4 regions of the Priestia sp. JNUCC 25 genome follow, and region 4 is predicted to be linked to each of the others. Evidence: riboswitches for the same ligand, from Rfam matches in the RefSeq annotation. Region 4 holds a riboswitch; each other region holds the start of a gene.
The links. Region 4 has a riboswitch for S-adenosylmethionine ahead of JNUCC25_RS11295 (Na+/H+ antiporter NhaC family protein). Riboswitches for the same ligand answer to the same signal wherever they lie in the genome.

Region 1 (4,709 bases), 1.0 Mb from region 4:
AATGCCTTGGGGAGAACATCCAGGTCCGTTTGCTGTTCCGCATCTTTGGTGGTTTGCAGTGGACCCGTCGTTTGCGAGGAAAGGCGTTGGATCTAAGCTGCTGCGTCTAGTAGAGGAAGAGGTAATAAAAAATACGTTTAAATCACCGGGTGTGTCTTTAGGAACAGCAAAAGAACATCCTTGGTTAGTTGAGATGTATGAACGAAAAGGATATGTTCAAGCTAAAGAAAAGCACCTTGCAGAAGGTTATACGACCGTATTTCTTTATAAAAAATTCAATGAGTTACATTCTTTGTCGTAAAAAATAGAGAATTATTCCAAATTAAGGAATGTGAAAGAGTGATAAATATGACAGATCAATTACTACTAAATAAACTAATAGACATACGTCGTGAGCTGCACCGATTTCCAGAGCTTTCAATGAAAGAATATGAAACAACTAAACGTATTAAAAAGTGGTTAAAGCATTATGATATTTCTATAGCAGATGCATTCCAATTAGACGTAGGAGCAGTAGCAGAAATTGTGGGAGGAAAGCTGGGACCTACTATTGCTATTCGAGCTGATATTGATGCGCTGCCAATTGAAGAAAAAACCAATCTGCCATTTGCATCTGAAGTGAACGGTGTTATGCACGCATGCGGCCATGATTTTCATACGGCTTCTATAATCGGAGCAGCCATTCTTCTTAAACAGCGTCAACAGGAGCTTTGCGGCACGGTTCGATTTATCTTTCAGCCGGCTGAAGAAACGGCTTCTGGGGCAAAAATGCTAGTTGAAAAAGGTGTGCTCGAAGGAGTAGAAGCGATATTTGGGATGCATAACAAACCGGATCTTCCTGTAGGAACCATTGGTATCAAATCGGGATCTTTAATGGCAAGTGTTGATCGTTTTGAAATTGACGTCAAAGGAGTAGGAGGTCACGCAGGTATCCCTGAAAAAACAATAGACCCAATTGCTGCTGCTGGTCAAATTGTTACTAGTTTACAAACCATTGTCAGCCGTAATCTCAGCCCCTTTCAAAATGTTGTTGTCAGCATAACTCAAATCCATGGAGGGAGCTCGTGGAACGTCATTCCTGACAAAGTAACGCTTGAAGGAACTGTGCGTACCTTTCAAGAAGAAGCGAGAGAAAAAATACCGGCTCTTATGAAACGAACTGCTGAAGGGATTGGCGCAGCTTTCGGGGCTTCAGTAGACGTTAAATGGTATCCATATCTTCCTGTAGTAAACAATGATGATACGCTGGAAAAATTAGTTACTAAAGCGGCAGAGGATCTTAGTTATCAAGTCGTAGAAGCTGAACAATCGCCTGGAGGAGAAGATTTTGCCGTATATCAGCAGCATGTACCAGGATTTTTTGTATGGATGGGTACAGCTGGAGAATATGAATGGCACCATCCTTCTTTTTCATTAAATGAAGAGGCATTACTTGTAGCAGCTTCTTATTTTGCTAATCTAAGCTTTCATTTTTTGAATTCATTCCATTACCAAAAAAATTAAAATATTTTTATTTTTCTATTTACGGGGATGGAATTGTTTGATAAAATAAATTTTAAATTAAAAAAGTTATCACGAGTGGACGAGAGATCTGGCTCTTTGACTCCACAGCAACCTACGAATGTAAGGTGCTCCTACCAGCAAAGCATGTGCTTTGGGTGATAAAACGGGTGAAAAACTCATTTTGCATCAAAGCAAAATGAGTTTTTTTATTTTTCTAAAAGGAGAGGGTTTTATGAGCCATACAGCAGTTGCAGCACATACAGGAGAGAAAGCATTAAAGGAAGCAGTGAAATTATTAGGAAAGCATTATCAAGTAGCTTATCGGGAATTAGAAACATTTTATGAAATTGTGGTCGAAAACCATGTTCGTACATATGCTGTAGGCATAGATATTAAAGATGTACAAAAAGCAAATGAACTAGAAATTTATTCATCATGCTGTTCCAAGCTTGAGCGAGTAGGCTGTCTTTTATAGAAGAAGTCTGCTCGCGCCTCTATTTTTTAAGTGTTTTTAAATAGAAAGCATGGTTTTTGACAAGCAAAGAATCTGGTGGGTATAATCAATACTCAACAGGTTTTAAAATTAATCATAAATTGTCGAAATTTTTACACAAATTAAAGGTTACATTCGAAATGAATTGTGGTATGTTATAAAACAAGAATATTTTATGAAAGGAGCATTGAAATGGAAATGTCTCTTGAACACGGAAACGATGCAGGAAGCGAACAGCTTATTGATCGTATCCTAGACTTTTTAGAAGATGACGAAAAGTAAAAAAAGAGTGTGCGGTGCTATCCCTAGCCGCACACTCTTTTTTTATCATGTGCGTAAAGGCAGCGCCATACTATGATACATAGGGATAGAATGAAAGAGTCTCTGTCAAAGGGATTGACGAATGGTTTTGTTTGATAGAAAATTTAGAAAAAGGAAAGAGATGAAGGTTATGTCGAACAAAACATCTTTGTATCAAACAAAAGAACAGTTAAAAAAACTTGTAAGCGAATTGGTTTCTATACCTAGCGTGACAGGAACGATGGCAGAAGTGGAAATGGCTGAATCGATAGCGTCTTATTTATTGAAGCTGCCTTACTTTCAAAAAAACGAGCAAGTCGAGCTTCATTCAACAGGAGACGGGCGATCGATTGTCACAGCTTTTGTTCAAGGGAAAAATACGAATAAAACAGTTGTACTAGTAAGTCATTACGATGTAGTGGATGTACAAGATTATGGAAAGTGGAAAAAGGATGCTTTTCACGCTGATACATTAACGAGTACTTTTTATAGCCATATGGAACAAGTTCCGGCGCACGTACAAAAGGATATGATAAAAGGAGACTGGCTTTTTGGCAGAGGAACGATGGATATGAAAGCAGGCATTGCTCTGCATATCAGTATGGTTGAACGAGCATGCAACGGAGAGTTTGACGGAAACATCCTGCTGCTGTCGGTGCCGGATGAAGAAGTAAATTCGCTTGGGATGAGAAAAGCAGTGCCTGTTCTTTTAGAACTTGCCCGCAAACATCAGCTGGATTTTTCTCTCATGCTAAATGCAGAACCAGTGTTCAGCCGCTATCCTGGAGATCAAACGAACTATGTGTACTCAGGATCGATTGGGAAGATCATGCCAAGCTTTTTGTGTTATGGAAAAGAAACTCATGTAGGGGAACCGCTAGCTGGTTTAAATGCTAATTTACTAGCTTCTTATTTAACAAAAGAAATAGAATTAAACGTTGATTTTTGCGAAAAAGTAAGAGAAGAAACGAGTCCACCTCCTACGGTGCTGATACAAAAAGATTTAAAAGAAGAGTATTCAGTTCAAGTTCCGCACTCTGCCGTTGTATTATTTAATTTATTTATGTTAAACCGCTCTCTTAAAGAAGTAACAGATCTGCTGTTGAAATCGGCTGACAAAGCGGCTTTGAATGTGAAAAAACACTATAATAAAGCCGCTAGGCAGTACGCTGCGGGAATGGAGGGTTCATCTCTTGACGTGAACGTATGGACGTATGAAGAACTTTATACTCATGCAGTCAAACAGCACGGTGAAAAATATGTGCAAGAAATGGAAGCAGCACTTTTGGCACAAGAGGATGATGATAGAAATAAAACCATTAAATTAGTAAACTCTTTAGCTGGTTTATGTAAAGAAGCAGCTCCGATGATGGTCTTATTTTTTACGCCGCCTCTTTATCCGGCCGTTTGTTCACATGATGATCCGTTTGTACAAGAGATTTTGTCAAACGTACAGGCAATTGCCAAAGAGCAATTCCAAGTGGAGCTAGTTGAACAAAGTTATTTTGGCGGAATTTCGGATTTAAGCTATGCCAGCCTGCAGCATCCGCTTCATACATTTAACACGTTGGTAGCAAATATGCCGCTATGGAATAAAGGGTATCATATCCCGCTAGAAGAGCTAGAGGAGCTGAAGATGCCGGTGCTGAACATTGGACCGCTGGGAAGAGATGCGCATCAATGGACCGAAAGATTAGCCGTTCAGTATTCCTTTGAAATTTTGCCTCATTTCATTTATCAAGCTATAAAGGAAGCACACAAATAAACATCCGTCTGCGGATGTTTATTTGTTGAATTTAAAAGAAGCTCCTTGTACGGTAATTTGTTGCGGTGTTAGAGCGTGATCTAATTCAACCAAAAATGGACGCTCTCCAACTTTTTTTAATGTATCATGGACAACACCTTGTGTTCCGCTGCAAAAAATAAGGTTTCCTCCATTGACATATAGTTTTTGACAACGTGCATTAAGTAAAGAGTCTTTGTAGCTTTCGGCAGACTGAATGTCCAGCAGTTTCGTCCACTTGCTGATGGATTCTTCGAGGTTATGTACAGCACAGTAAATATTTTTTAGCTGCAGCTGACCAGCTTGGTGAGAAGAAAGAGCCGCTAGCTTTGGCTTGCGTTTTTCTTCTGGTTCACCCCATTCAATAAAAAAAGGAAGAGGCAGGGAATCGTGGTCAGCTTCAATAAAACACATTTTCCATTCAAGTCTTTCTCCATCATTGGTTTGACGAGAACCCGCTACAGGACCTTTTACAGTGACATTCTTGCTTTCCAACTCTTTTATTAGCAAATCCATATCATCTGTACGGAGTGCAAATCGACCAAAATGACCAACCGGTGTATGTTCGTTAACAAGCTGCTGAATAAGGTCATTATCTGTAACAGTTTGAGCTAACGCGATATCTCTAAG
Region 2 (4,709 bases), 950 kb from region 4:
AACGATTCGAGGCGCCAGGGGTTGACTTATTTGTCATCATCTGATGCATATATTTAGCTAACATATCGCATTCAATATTTACCTTGTCTCCTCGCTGTTTGTCTCCAACGACTGTGTGAAGCACCGTATGAGGAATAAGAGAAATAGTAAATGATTGGTTGCTGACATCAAAAATAGTAAGACTTGTTCCGTCTACGGAAACAGACCCTTTTAACATCATAAATTCACGAAGTTCGGGATCGACTTGAATTTCATAATAAAAGGCATTTCCTTTACGTGTTTTGCTTACAATGGTTCCAATTCCATCAACGTGTCCGCTAACGAAATGCCCTCCAAACCGGCCATTTGCAGCCATCGCCCGCTCTAAGTTAACACGTGATCCAACGGTTAGAAGCTGAAGGGTACTTGCTTTAATCGTCTCCGGCATGACATCGACCGTAAATTCATTTTGAGAGTAAGCCGTTACGGTTAAACAAACGCCGTTAACTGAAATACTGTCCCCTAAGTTCACATCTTCTAACACGGTCTTCGCATCAATCGTAAGAACAATTGCTTCTGTGGCCTTTTGAATACGTTTTATTTTTCCAATTTCTTCAATGATACCTGTGAACATTTTCTTCACCTGCTTTGGCGCTATTCCAACTTCTTATACCGTTTTGAAATAGCAGCTGCTTTTTTTTCATATTTATCTTTCCCCCAACCACTGAAAATAAAAAAGCCCCTTGAACAAATGTCCAAGGGGTCGGCTGAGCTGAATCAGTTTTATCTATGCAAAATTCCGCTAATTGTATACGAAATAAACAGTTATATTTTGTGTACAAAAACAAGGGTAGCTTTAAAAAAGGCAAACGTGTCCCTTATTAATTCAACACAAAAAAACAACTGTGCTTCCTGATCCTTCTCCCATCCAGACTTTTACTGTCGGCTCTAGATTTTAACTAGATCCACCGCTAACATACATCGTATGAAAACGGGTCACGGGCTTAAAAGCATACGCTTTATCACCGCCGGTTGGGACTTACACCCGACCCCGAAGGATAATATATTCGACTGCTATAGTCTTATTTGTTTTACATTATAGCAAAGTAAAATCGACTTGTCACATCATTTAACTTCGTTTTTTCACATCTATTCTTTAAAATCCAGCTTTTAGCTTATTTTTTCTTTTTTAATACATAGCATCCATACAAAAGCTAGTCCAATATAGCCAAATATCGGATACAAAAACTCAAGAAGCTGGGCATATCCGAATTGCCCAATAATAAAGCAGGCCAAGATAATAAACGCAAAAGCTTGTTTGTCATTCAGGGGAAGAAATGACTGAAGCTGCTTAGCGATTCCAAATACATTTCCAATCAATGTAGTAAAAATCTCGCCTAACACAACTACCGTAAATAAAACATTCACCCACGCTGAGATATTTTTAACAACGGCACTCATCGGAATATCAAGTTGAAATGAATAAGGCAAATTGGAAAGGGCAAGATGAGTAGAAACAAGCATAAACGTAAGTACACACCCTCCTATTACGGCCCCTTTTTTAATCACGCTCCTATCTTTCACGGAGCTTCCTAATGGAACCAAAACGGCCTGAGCCAAAGCTAGATTTAGGGAAATATATAAAAAGGGACTAACCGCCCACTTCCACTGCGTGACGAGCGTTAAATCCGGCTTCGTTTGAATCAGTGAGAAATAGCTGATATTTGGTACAAAGATGATAAAAGCAAATGAAAGCATCATCGGCACAACAAGAGAATTAACCATTAAAATACCGTTAATTCCTTTTGCGATAAATATATAAGTTAAAACAATTGTAAAAATCATCCCAACAGGAGGCCACAGTCCAAACTGTTCTTTTCCTATTGCCCCCGTACTCGCTAGCATGACTGAAGTTACTCCAAATAAAATGACAATCATTACACCGTTTACCGCTTTTCCAAGCACATCACCAAATAAATATGTATTAAGCTGCTGATAAGAAGAAGCCCCAATTGCGTGCGAAAGCAGCATCATTTTTGAACCTAGCCAAATAAAAAACAAGCCGCTGACCAAAATTCCGACCATTCCAAGTTCCCCGTACTGTGTAAAAAATTGAACGATTTCCTTGCCTGTTGCAAAACCGGCTCCTACAACGGTGCCTACATACGTAGCAGCAACCTGCAGCGTGAGTTTCCACCTTTTCATGCCCATCACCCTTCTACCCTTCATAGTTCACTATATGTAGAAACGATTAAAAAAAGACGAGCCTTTTTACGTGTAAATCTACGCATATCCCAGCGCTTGTACCTTTTCGTTTATTTTTTATTTTTCATTTTCTTTTTGTATTTCTCACAAAAAACTCCTTAACCCCTAACATAACAGTCATTTTTAAACAAAATATACGGATATTTTCCCTTCAGCTTTTAAATTTCCCTCAATATTTGCTGGAAATTCACAATTTACTGTTGTATAATTTCTAAAAATCAGATAAATTATTAAATAAGTATTCTTTCTATTTAAAAAAATATGTTTCAATTATATACAATTGATTCTTATCATGAGAGGTGGAGGGACTGGCCCTTTGAAACCTCAGCAACCAGTCGTTAGAGACATGGTGCTAAATCCAGCAAGCAATTTATTGCTTGGAAGATAAGAAGGCGAAAAAAGTCTTCTTCTTAAGAAGACTTTTTCTATTTTATCGGCATATTGCATAAAACGAATCACTCGTGAAATAGAAGCGGAACAATTTAAGGAGGTTTTGACATGGGGTTACTTGAAGATTTAAAGTCTAAAATTTTAATTGGGGATGGTGCCACTGGTACCCTCCTTTACTCACACGGTATTGACAGCTGTTTTGAAGAACTAAACATCACCAAACCAGAAGAGGTTTCTCGTATTCACAGAGCCTATGTAGAAGCTGGTGCAAACGTTATTCAAACAAATACGTACGCTGCTAATTATCAAAAACTTGCCCGTTATGGATTAGAAGATTCAGTCAAAGACATCAATGTTGCTGGTGTAAAATTAGCGAAACAAGCTGCAAAAGATCAGGCTTACGTGGTTGGTACACTCGGCGGAATTCGTTCTTTCCAAAAAAACGCTATTAGTTTAGAAGAGGTTAAGCGAAGCATTCGTGAACAAATGTTTTGGCTTTTAAATGAAGGCGTGGATGGCCTTTTATTTGAAACATACTATGATTTCGAAGAATTAAAGACCGTTCTTACACTGGCAAGAAAAGAAACGGATAAGCCTATTATTACCCACGTTTCCCTGCATGATATTGGCGTGCTGCAAGATGGCCGTCCTTTAGCAGATGCATTAAAAGAATTAGAAGCGTTGGGAGCAGATGTTGTCGGGCTAAACTGCCGCTTAGGTCCTTATCATATGATTCAGTCTCTTGAAGAAGTACCGCTTCCTGATCGTGCTTTCTTATCTGCTTACCCTAATGCCAGCCTTCCGGCGTATGTGGAAGGAAAGCTGGAATATGAAACTAATGAAGACTACTTTGTAGAAAGCGCGCGTTTATTCCGCGAACAAGGGGTTCGCTTAATTGGAGGATGCTGCGGTACAACACCAGCTCACGTACGCGCAATGTCATCTGCCTTAAAAGACCTGCCTCCGATTACAAGCAAAGTCGTTAAAATGAGACCAGCCGTTACGGTTCAAGAGCGTGAGCAGCAGGATAAACCTCATATGCATGAAATTGTGAAGAAACGCCGCTCGGTTATCGTCGAGCTAGATCCGCCTAAACAGCTTGGTCCGACGAAATTTTTAGAAGGCGCAAAAGCACTTGATAAAGTCGGCGTAGATGCTATTACATTAGCTGATAATTCTCTTGCCTCACCTCGCATCAGCAACTTGGCAATGGCAACACTGATGCAGCAAGAAACAAAAGCACGACCGCTTATTCATATTACCTGTCGCGACCGAAATTTAATTGGACTTCAATCTCATTTAATGGGACTTCATACGCTAGGAATGAATCAAGTGCTTGCAATTACCGGTGATCCGTCAAAAGTTGGCGATTTCCCTGGCGCCACTTCGGTCTACGATTTATCTTCATTTGACTTGATTAGTTTAATCGCTCAGTTTAATGAAGGACTATCTTATTCCGGTAAACCGCTTGGTCAAAAAACCAATTTTTCCATCGCAGCTGCCTTTAATCCAAACGTGCGTCACTTAGACCGAGCCGTTCAGCGTTTGGAAAAGAAAATCGACTGCGGGGCTCACTATTTCATTACTCAGCCTCTCTATTCAACTAAGCAAATTGAAGAGGTATATGAAGCAACCAAACATTTAACAACACCGGTATACATCGGGATCATGCCGTTAACAAGCGCAAGAAATGCTCGATTTATTCACCATGAAGTACCTGGAATTAAATTATCAGAAGATATTCTAGAACGCATGGATGCAACGGGAAATGACCGGATTCGCGGTGAAGTCGAAGGTCTTGCGATTGCAAAGAACTTAATTGATACAGCATATGAGTTATTTGACGGTATTTACTTAATTACGCCGTTTATGCGCTATGAAATGACCGAGATTCTAACACGCTATATTCATGACAAGCAACTTGTTACATCAGAAAGGAAGATATAAATGAGCTCACTTATCGAACAACAACTAAAGAAGCGAATACTCGTCATCGATGGAGCAATGGGAACGATGATTCAAGATGCTGATTTAACCGCTGAAGATTTTGGCGGCGAAGAATATGAAGGCTGTAA
Region 3 (4,709 bases), 2.5 Mb from region 4:
AACAAGGTGATACGCTTAGAGTCATGCTTTCGTCTCTTCGCAAGTTAACGCGCTATACACCAATCAATGTGATTAGCGTAAAGCGCGAGATTGCAAAAACGCTTTTAGAAGTAGAGAAGTTCACAGTTTAAGGGAAAAGGAGCTCGCTTCGCGAGCTTCTTTTTGTTTAAGAAGCCTCTATCTAGGTAAATGATAAAGGATGTGTTAAAATACGAAAAAAGCTTAAAATAAAGGGTGGTTGACGAAATGTCATTATTTTTTTATTCATATCCAAAGTGTGGTACGTGCCGAAAAGCAAAGAAGTGGCTGGATGATAACGGAGTAGCGTATGAAGAAATTCATATTGTAGAAAACCCGCCAACAAAAGAGCAGCTGCAATCTTATTATCAGAACAGCGGCTTAGAATTAAAAAAATTCTTTAATACAAGCGGTAAAAAGTATCGCGAATTAGGGCTTAAAGATAAAGTAAGCAGTGCGAGTGAAGACGAACTTCTGTCTATTCTTGCGTCAGATGGCATGTTAATTAAACGTCCGCTGCTAACAGATGGACAAAAAGTAACGCTTGGCTTCAAAGAAGAGCAGTTTGAGGACGTGTGGAAGTAAGTTTTCAAATAGAAAATTTTTACGTTTTACGTTACACTGTTAATAGAAAGTTATTTTAGGTTGTAGAAAGTGTTCTCCACGTTGAAGGCACTTTTTATATAAACAAATTACGATACATATTTTGGAGGGATTAAGATGAGTACACCAAAAGATTTGCGTTATTCTGAAGAGCATGAATGGGTAAAAACAGAAGGAGACGTTGTCCGCGTAGGTATTACGCATTTCGCTCAAGCTGAGCTTGGCGACATCGTATTCGTTGAACTGCCAGAAGTAGGAGCAACAGTAGAAGCTGACGAGCCGTTTGGCAGCGTTGAATCAGTAAAAACAGTTTCTGAGCTTTATGCACCAATTAGCGGTGAAGTTGTAGCAGTCAACGACAACTTAAGCGATAGCCCTGAGCTTGTTAATGAATCTCCATACGAAGAAGCATGGATGATTACAATCAAACCGTCTGATGCTTCTCAAGTAGACAAGCTAATGACAGCAGAGCAATACGAAGAAATGACAAACGAAGGATAATATTCCTCCATAAATTGTCTTTATGAAAAGTTTTTGACTGGACACTCTATTAGTAAACAAGCTAAAGGAGTGTCTTTTTATGTTTGAAAAACAAAAAATGGACGTTACAGATCGCGTTACAGCTAAATTTCATGACGGCGGCATGAAATTATATGTTGATAAGCAGCCAATTGGTGAAGTTAGTTACGGAACAAGCGGCAATGAATACCGCTTTGAAGAAGGGTATTCGCAAGAAAATAATAAGTTCTACCAATATACGGATGTACAAAAGCAAGGTGAAACGCAAAAATATACAGACTGCGACGAAGAAGCAGGATGGTGCTAAACAGTGGCAACTGCCGCTGTTTTTCTTGTTTTATGGAAACAATATGGCCTAAGCTGCCTTTTAAAACAGTTCTTTCTTGCAAATTTCTTTTAAAAAACAGGTGAACTGTGATACATTAACGAATATTGTATAGCATAAAGAAATGATGTTACTATACAACTGACGATTATGGGTGATGAAAATGGGGCTAATTGAAATCGAAAAAGTAATTATTGTCGAAGGAAAATCAGATAAAAAACGTATCCAAGATATCATTCGAGAACCAATTGAAATTATCTGTACAAACGGTACGATTAGTTTATCAAAGCTGGATGAAATTATTGACTTTACGTTTAACAAAGAGGTATACATACTCGTTGACTCTGATGATTCAGGGAATAAGCTAAGAAAACAATTTAAACGAGAGCTTCCGGAAGCAGAGCATCTATATATTGATAAAATGTACCGAGAGGTTGCTGCCGCCCCTAGACATCACATAGCAACAGTATTACTGAGTGCCAATATCGATGTTAATGCAGAATTTTTAACATAAAAGGAATGAGCAACATGCAAGAATGGAGCGAAAAACAGCTTGACGATCAGTTAAAAGAAGGACAAAGAGCGTTTATCTTTTTCCATACACCTTTTTGCGGGACATGTCAGCTGGCAAAAAAAATGTTAACCGTAGCAGAAGCGATGCTGCCCGGTGTAACTATCGGAATGAGCAATTTAAATTATATGCCTTCAAAAGCAGAAGTATTTTCAATTGAAAGTGTACCTTGTTTGATTGAAGTGAAAAATGGCGAAATGGTAAAAAAACTCTATGCGTTTCATTCTATCGAGCACGTACTTGAAGAGCTTCGATAATCAAACGTTTGTTTAAAATGAAGAAATTGAAAGAGAGCAAACCGTTGGGGCTGTTGAAATCTTGGGATATTATCCCAAGAACAAAATCTGTTGACAGCCTATCTGACACATGCTAAAATCACACTCATGAATGTTCATAAATGAATGAATATTTCCCAAAAACAAAATAATTGTTGCGAACTCTTATCAAGAGAGGTGGAGGGACTGAGCCCTGTGAAACCCGGCAACCGTCAGACTAACTGAAATGGTGCCAATTCCTGCAAAGCTATGCGCTTTGAAAGATGAGAGAAAGGATTAAATATCGAGCCTTTCTGTCATGCGCAGAGAGGCTTTTTTAATGAGGAAAATTGTTTTACGGCTTTTTCATCCTATAGGGCAACCTAACATAATTAAGTTTTTACTAAAGAAGGTGAAGAAATATGATTACATTAACAGACGTTACAAAAATTTATCAGGCTAAAAGCGGTCAAGTAACAGCTGTTGATAATGTGAATCTAACCGTTAACCAAGGTGAAATTTACGGAATTATTGGTTATAGCGGAGCGGGGAAAAGTTCTTTAATTCGCTTGCTAAACGGGTTAGAAACACCAACGACAGGAACGGTCGAAGTAGCAGGTAATGATATTGGAAAAATTAAAGGCGGAAAACTCAGAAAAGCTAGACAAGAAATCAGTATGGTGTTTCAGCACTTTAATATCTTGTGGTCGCGTACGGTGCGAGAAAATATTGCCTTTCCGTTAGAAATAGCAGGGATCTCAAAAGAAAAAAGAATGAAACGAGTAGACGAGCTTATCAAGCTAGTCGGGCTTGAAGGGCGTGAAAATGCTTATCCATCACAGCTTAGCGGTGGACAAAAGCAGCGTGTTGGTATTGCTCGAGCGCTAGCCAATAACCCAAAAGTATTGCTGTGTGATGAAGCAACATCAGCGCTTGATCCTCAAACGACAGATTCCATTTTAGATCTGTTAGTAGATATTAATGAGAAGCTAGGGTTAACCATTGTATTGATTACTCATGAAATGCACGTTATTCGTAAAATTTGTCATCGGGTAGCCGTTATGGAAAATGGGGCAGTGGTAGAAGAAGGACAAGTGCTAGAAGTATTCAGAAAACCTAAGCAGCCGATTACAAAACGATTCGTTCAACAGATTTCTGAACCAGAAGAAACGTTTGAAACAATTGAACAAGTACAGGAGTTATATCCAAGCGGGCAAATTATTCAGCTGACGTTTGTTGGCGGAAAAGCAGAGCAACCGCTCATTACAACGATTTTAAAACAGTTTGATGTAACGATTAATATTTTGCAAGGAAAGATTTCTCATACACAAACAGGTTCATACGGAACGTTGTTCGTTCATTTAGACGGAGAATTAACAGAAGTTGAAAAAGTCATTGCATACATTCATGAGCAGCAGGTAGAAGTGGAGGTAATGACAAATGCTTGAGAAACTATTTCCAAACGTTATTTTAGATGATTTTATTCAAGCGACAAATGAAACACTATATATGACGGCTATTTCAGTTATAGCCACGTTTGTTCTAGGTATTTTATTAGGCTTGCTTTTATTTTTAACGTCCAAAGGACAGCTTTGGCAAAACAAACCTTTATATGCCATTGTGTCAGCAGTTGTAAATATCTTTCGTTCCATTCCATTCATTATTTTAATTGTTTTACTGATTCCATTTACCAAAGCATTGGTAGGAAGTATTTTAGGCGCTAATGCAGCGTTACCTGCTTTAATTGTTGGAGCAGCACCATTTTACGCGCGTCTTGTAGAAATTGGTCTGCGTGAAATTGATAAAGGTGTTATTGAAGCTGCTAAATCAATGGGAGCAACAACAAGCACTATTATCTTTAAAGTGCTGTTACCTGAATCGCTGCCAGCTTTAATTTCTGGTTTGACGGTAACGACGATTGCGTTAGTCGGCTATACGGCAATGGCGGGTGTGATTGGAGCTGGAGGTCTCGGGAATCTTGCATATTTAGAAGGATTCCAGCGCAGTCATAATGATGTAACGCTAGCTGCTACGATCTTAATTTTGATTATTGTATTTATTATCCAACTTATTGGAGATGCGATTACTGCAAAAATTGATAAAAGATAAAGGGAGGATTATTTATTATGAAAAAATGGCTTTCGGCTTTAGCACTAACATCTGCGCTAGTAGTAGGATTAGCTGCATGTGGATCTAACAATGGATCAAAAGATGAAAAGAAAATTGTTGTGGGTGCATCTAATACGCCTCATGCTGAAATTTTAGAACAAGCAAAACCGATTTTAGAAAAACAAGGAATCGACTTGGAAATTAAAAAATTCCAAGATTACATCTTACCGAACACAGCTCTTGCAAACAATGAAATTGATGCAAACTACTTCCAGCACGTTCCTTATATGAATTCAGTGCTAAAAGATCA
Region 4 (4,709 bases):
AAAACCCATTCCGGATGATAAGGCTGATTTATTCTTTCTACATATTCTTTGTATGCTTGTTGCCGCTGCAGGCTATTTGTACCCGTCATTCTTCCAATACAGTAGCCAATATCCGTATATCCTTTTTCTTTTAAATACATAAGCGCCTGCTTAAAAGCTGCATAATGATCAACGTATACGGAGCGAATAGAACGATTCTGTACGTTTTCGCACACGGCTATCGGCCCGTGCTGCTGATAATATTCAATCGTGCTCCAGCTGCTTGCTCTAGAACAAACAATCACTCCATCAACTTGCTTTGTTTTCAGCATATGAAGCGCTTCTTCTTCTTTTTTCACATCATAGTTCGTCTGACAAATAACAAGCTGATACTGCTTTTCTAACGCTTTAGATGCCACTCCTTCTAAAAGCAGACTAAAATACGGATGATTAATAAAAGGCAAGACGACGGCAATCATATTTGTTTTCCCTTTTGATAAGTGAACGGCATTAATGTTTTGTTCATAATTAAGTTCGTGAATAACCTGCTCTACCAGCCGGCGTTTCTCTTCTTTTACATACGGATGATGATTTAGCACCCGGGATACAGTCGAAACAGATACACCCGCTTTTTTTGCGATATCTCGGATATTTGTCATGTTTTCACCTTTTTCTCTTGCGCTGAAACGCGTTTCATACTTTATTCTCATTATAAAGTGAAACAGCAAGAAGCTAAACCCGTTACCATCGTGTTTTTATTCATTTACGTAAGGAGGTCATTTCATGGGTATTTTATTATTTATTTTATTATGCGGAATTGAAATTGTAGGAGCGGCTTATGCACTTAAACAAAATGAGACGCTTTGGAAGGAGTTAGATGAAGAAAAGCCGACTGATTTTTTCAAACAGTAAAAAACCCTTAAAAAGAACATTCTTTTTAAGGGTTTCATATTACGCAGCTTCTTTAGATGACTTAGACTTTTTATTTAAACGAGGAAATCCAATTACAATCGCAATGATTCCGCAAACCGCTGTTAACATTGGATAGAATGTAAATGGAATAATCTCAATCGGTGAAACTTTAGCAAATCCTGCTGCGAGAAGCATTTGTGCGCCGTAAGGGATAAGCCCTTGAACGCTGCATGAAAACAAGTCCAGCAGACTGGCTGATTTACGATTATCAATTGAATACTTATCAGAGATTTCTTTTGCTAACGGACCTGCTGTAATAATTGAAATCGTGTTATTAGCCGTCGCTAAATTAGTTAAACTTACCAATCCGGCGATGCTGAATTCTCCGCCTTTTTTTGTTTGAATGCGTCGTGTTAATAAATTCAATAAGAACTGAATACCGCCATTATAGCGAATAAGCTCAACCATTCCGCCAATTAACAGAGATAAAATAATTAACTCTGACATTCCGCCAATACCTTCTGTCACAGTTTTAGCAAGAGAAGAAAGCGTGTAGCTTCCGTCAGCTAATCCAATCACGCCGGCTAGCACAATTCCTCCGGTTAAAATGCTTAATACGTTTGCACCAAATACTGCAGCAATGAGTACGCCGATATAAGGCAAGATTTTAAACCAGCTGAAATCTTTAATTTCTACTGATGACGTGTTTCCTAGCGTCATTACAAGCAATAGAATCACTGTAACAATCGCTGCAGGAAGTACGATAAAAAAGTTTACTTTCAATTTATCTGTCATATTTGTTTTTTGCGTACGAACTGCCGCGATCGTTGTATCAGAGACAACAGATAAATTATCACCAAACATTGCACCGCCAATCACACCGGCTATTGCCAATGTAACAGAAACATGCGCTTGCTCACTGATTCCTACAGCGATAGGTCCCAGCGCAGCAATTGTTCCCATTGATGTTCCCATCGAAATTGAAATGAATGCGCCAATAACAAAGATTCCTGCTACGACTAAGCTTTGCGGAAGCACAGAAAGCGCTAAGTTTACCGTTGAATCCACAGCTCCCATGCCTTTAGCGACTTCAGAAAAAGCACCTGCTAAAATAAAAATAAGCACCATAATAATGATATCAGGATGTCCTGCTCCTTTAGCAAAACGCTCCACTTTTACATTAAGTGAATCTTTGCGGTTCATAGCCAGCGCCACAATGGCTGCAATGATAATGGCTACTAATACAGGCAGCTTATAAAAGTCTCCCGTTATAATTCCTGATCCGACAAACAGGACTAAAAAGACGCCCAGCGGTAACAGCGCCCAGCCGTTTCCTTTTTGTTGTTCCATTCTTAACACCTCTTGTTTACGTAATAAAAAAAGACCTCTTCTTATTGATAAGAAGAGGTCTCTTATTTTGTATCATAAGATTACCCTTCTCATCTTCCAAACGAAACATCGTCTGCTGGATTTGGCACCGCACTGCGTACAGCCAGTTGCCGAGACATCATAGGGCCAGTCCCTCCGTCTCTCTTGATAAGAAGTTTATAGTTGTTTTAAAAATAGTCTTTCACTACTGTAATCTCTTTTTATTTAATTGTCAAATGCTATTTCAGAAAAATATATAGTGCGAAAATTCTCACATCAATTAGCTACGTCTCGTTTTAAAAACGCTGCCCAAGCTACGCCCATAAAGAAGACAAAATGCGCGACTAAGACGAAGATTGAAAATGGAATCGTCATGCCGTCAAACATCGTCTTCATTCCGTCCATATACTGCACAAAGTTTGTGTTGGCGAACAGTAAAAATTTCCCCCACCATAAACCAAACTCTGATACTAGTCCTGTTACAGCTTTTGCCCCGATACTTACGACAATAGCTAGACTTGAAGCAAGCGCGCTGTTTCTAAATAAAGACGACAGCATGAATGCGAACGTCATCATCATAAACGTTTCCATATACGCACTATCATACGTACGCGTAATGTTTTTAAGCAGCTGCGCATCTCCTTCTAGACTGGTAAAGCCAAAGAACAATGCTCCCCATACAAACGAAAAAAGCAAATAGCTCAGTAAATAATACAAGCTAATTAAAATGAGGGTTAGGTACTTGGATGCTAAAATCGTTGAACGTCTAGCAGGACGAATTAAAAGAAGCTTAATGGTACCTGCTTCAAACTCTTTTGCAACCATTGACCCTCCAACAGCAAGAGCAAAAAATTGAACAAGAATGAGCATACCTGAACTAAATGACAGGAAGTTCAAAATGTTGTCTTCTGTTCCTGCACTGTTTGCTACTTTCTTCATTAAAAGAGCCATACAAAGAGTTAAAATACCGATTGTAATAAACGTGACTTTTGTACTTCTTTTATGAAACCATTTCATATGTTCATTTTGAATTAACTTAAGCATGGTGCTCTCCTTCCGTAACGGACATAAACGAATCTTCAAGCGTCTCATACACAGGAGTGATTCGGTAGACTAAAATATTGCTGTCCACTAATTTTTTATTCACAGCTGGAATTTGTTCTTTTACAATCGCCACGTCGATACTATGTGATCTCATCGTTACTTCAAATTCTTGTGATAAAAGATCCGCTGCTTTTTGCGCATCAGACACTTCAAATTCTACGTACATTCCTTGATCTTGACGATTTGGAGATAGATCTTGAATGGCTTTTAACTCACCGTCTTGAATAATGCCAACGCGGTCACATAGTGCTTCTACTTCTTTTAATAAGTGGCTCGCGATTAAGATTGAAATTCCTTCTTCCCTGCAAAGCGTTTGTAAATATGTACGAAATTCTCTCATTCCCGCTGGGTCTAGACCATTTGTTGGTTCGTCTAATAAAAGCAATGCAGGCTTATGTAAAATAGCTTGAGCCACTCCTAAACGCTGTCTCATCCCAAGAGAATACGTCTTCACTTTTGCATGAATGCTGTTTTCAAGCTTTACTAAAGCAATCACTTCATCCAAGCGTTCTGATGTGATCCCTTCATGCATATTCGCAAAGTGTTTTAAATTTTGATAGCCCGTCAGATAATCATAAAACTCAGGGTTTTCAATAATCGCTCCAATTGATTTCATAGCTGATGTAAACTGTTCTTTTAAAGGAAAGCCGTTAACGGTAATCGTGCCCTCTGTTTCTTTAATGAGTCCTACGACGGTACGAATTAGCGTTGTCTTTCCAGAACCATTTGGACCAAGCAATCCGAAAATCTCACCGCGCTCAACCGATAAGGATACATCATGCAAAATGGTTTTCTTCCCAATTACTTTACTGACATGATCTACTTGTAGCACTGTTTCTGTCATCATGTACATCCTTTCTTTAATTAGCAATACGCCTTCTATTGTTTCTCTTTTTTAGCTATTTGTCTACTATAACCTTATTTTTGGAAAAGTAGCCCATTCAAATCATTCGTATTATCCGCTTACATTTGATAAAATAAAACAAACTTTAGTTAGAGGAGGACTTCTACATAATGAACTTAACCGTATACCTTGCCGGGCAAATTCACGATAATTGGCGGGACGAAATTAAAAACCAAGCAGAACAATTAAACCTTCCCCTTACCTTTGTCGGTCCCATGACAGACCATGACCGCTCCGACAACATTGGAGAAGAAATTTTAGGAAAACAGCCTAACGCTGTCTTAAAAGATGAAGCTGCTTCTCAAATTAATAATTTACGTACACAGGTGCTCCTTAAAAAATCTGATGTGGTTATTGCTTTATTTGGCGAAAAATACAAGCAGTGGAACAGCGCAATGGATGCGGCAACAGCCATTGCATTAGATAAACCGTTAATTTTGGT

Region 1: it holds a riboswitch for S-adenosylmethionine, as region 4 does, so the genes downstream of both, JNUCC25_RS06070 (hypothetical protein) here and JNUCC25_RS11295 (Na+/H+ antiporter NhaC family protein) in region 4, are expected to answer to the same signal.
Region 2: it holds a riboswitch for S-adenosylmethionine, as region 4 does, so the genes downstream of both, JNUCC25_RS06525 (bifunctional homocysteine S-methyltransferase/methylenetetrahydrofolate reductase) here and JNUCC25_RS11295 (Na+/H+ antiporter NhaC family protein) in region 4, are expected to answer to the same signal.
Region 3: it holds a riboswitch for S-adenosylmethionine, as region 4 does, so the genes downstream of both, JNUCC25_RS25095 (methionine ABC transporter ATP-binding protein) here and JNUCC25_RS11295 (Na+/H+ antiporter NhaC family protein) in region 4, are expected to answer to the same signal.

Annotation. Positions count from the first base shown of each region.
Region 1 is NZ_CM132211.1:1,183,389-1,188,097, forward strand. It holds gene JNUCC25_RS06060 (GNAT family N-acetyltransferase) at 1-301, shown strand, start outside; gene JNUCC25_RS06065 (M20 peptidase aminoacylase family protein) at 349-1,503, shown strand; SAM riboswitch class I at 1,567-1,668, shown strand; gene JNUCC25_RS06070 (hypothetical protein) at 1,736-1,978, shown strand; gene JNUCC25_RS06075 (M20/M25/M40 family metallo-hydrolase) at 2,448-4,061, shown strand; gene JNUCC25_RS06080 (VOC family protein) at 4,080-4,709, opposite strand, start outside.
Region 2 is NZ_CM132211.1:1,278,262-1,282,970, reverse strand. It holds gene ribE (riboflavin synthase) at 1-613, opposite strand, end outside; FMN riboswitch at 892-1,042, opposite strand; gene JNUCC25_RS06530 (YkvI family membrane protein) at 1,150-2,184, opposite strand; SAM riboswitch class I at 2,529-2,635, shown strand; gene JNUCC25_RS06525 (bifunctional homocysteine S-methyltransferase/methylenetetrahydrofolate reductase) at 2,743-4,581, shown strand; gene metH (methionine synthase) at 4,582-4,709, shown strand, end outside.
Region 3 is NZ_CM132211.1:4,770,211-4,774,919, reverse strand. It holds gene JNUCC25_RS25125 (acyl-CoA dehydrogenase family protein) at 1-131, shown strand, start outside; gene JNUCC25_RS25120 (arsenate reductase family protein) at 247-603, shown strand; gene gcvH (glycine cleavage system protein GcvH) at 739-1,122, shown strand; gene JNUCC25_RS25110 (YusG family protein) at 1,202-1,447, shown strand; gene JNUCC25_RS25105 (toprim domain-containing protein) at 1,629-1,979, shown strand; gene JNUCC25_RS25100 (thioredoxin family protein) at 1,994-2,293, shown strand; SAM riboswitch class I at 2,474-2,581, shown strand; gene JNUCC25_RS25095 (methionine ABC transporter ATP-binding protein) at 2,713-3,738, shown strand; gene JNUCC25_RS25090 (methionine ABC transporter permease) at 3,731-4,399, shown strand; gene JNUCC25_RS25085 (MetQ/NlpA family ABC transporter substrate-binding protein) at 4,417-4,709, shown strand, end outside.
Region 4 is NZ_CM132211.1:2,224,111-2,228,819, reverse strand. It holds gene JNUCC25_RS11305 (LacI family DNA-binding transcriptional regulator) at 1-638, opposite strand, end outside; gene JNUCC25_RS11300 (hypothetical protein) at 763-891, shown strand; gene JNUCC25_RS11295 (Na+/H+ antiporter NhaC family protein) at 931-2,241, opposite strand; SAM riboswitch class I at 2,328-2,434, opposite strand; gene JNUCC25_RS11290 (ABC transporter permease) at 2,536-3,303, opposite strand; gene JNUCC25_RS11285 (ABC transporter ATP-binding protein) at 3,296-4,207, opposite strand; gene JNUCC25_RS11280 (YtoQ family protein) at 4,378-4,709, shown strand, end outside.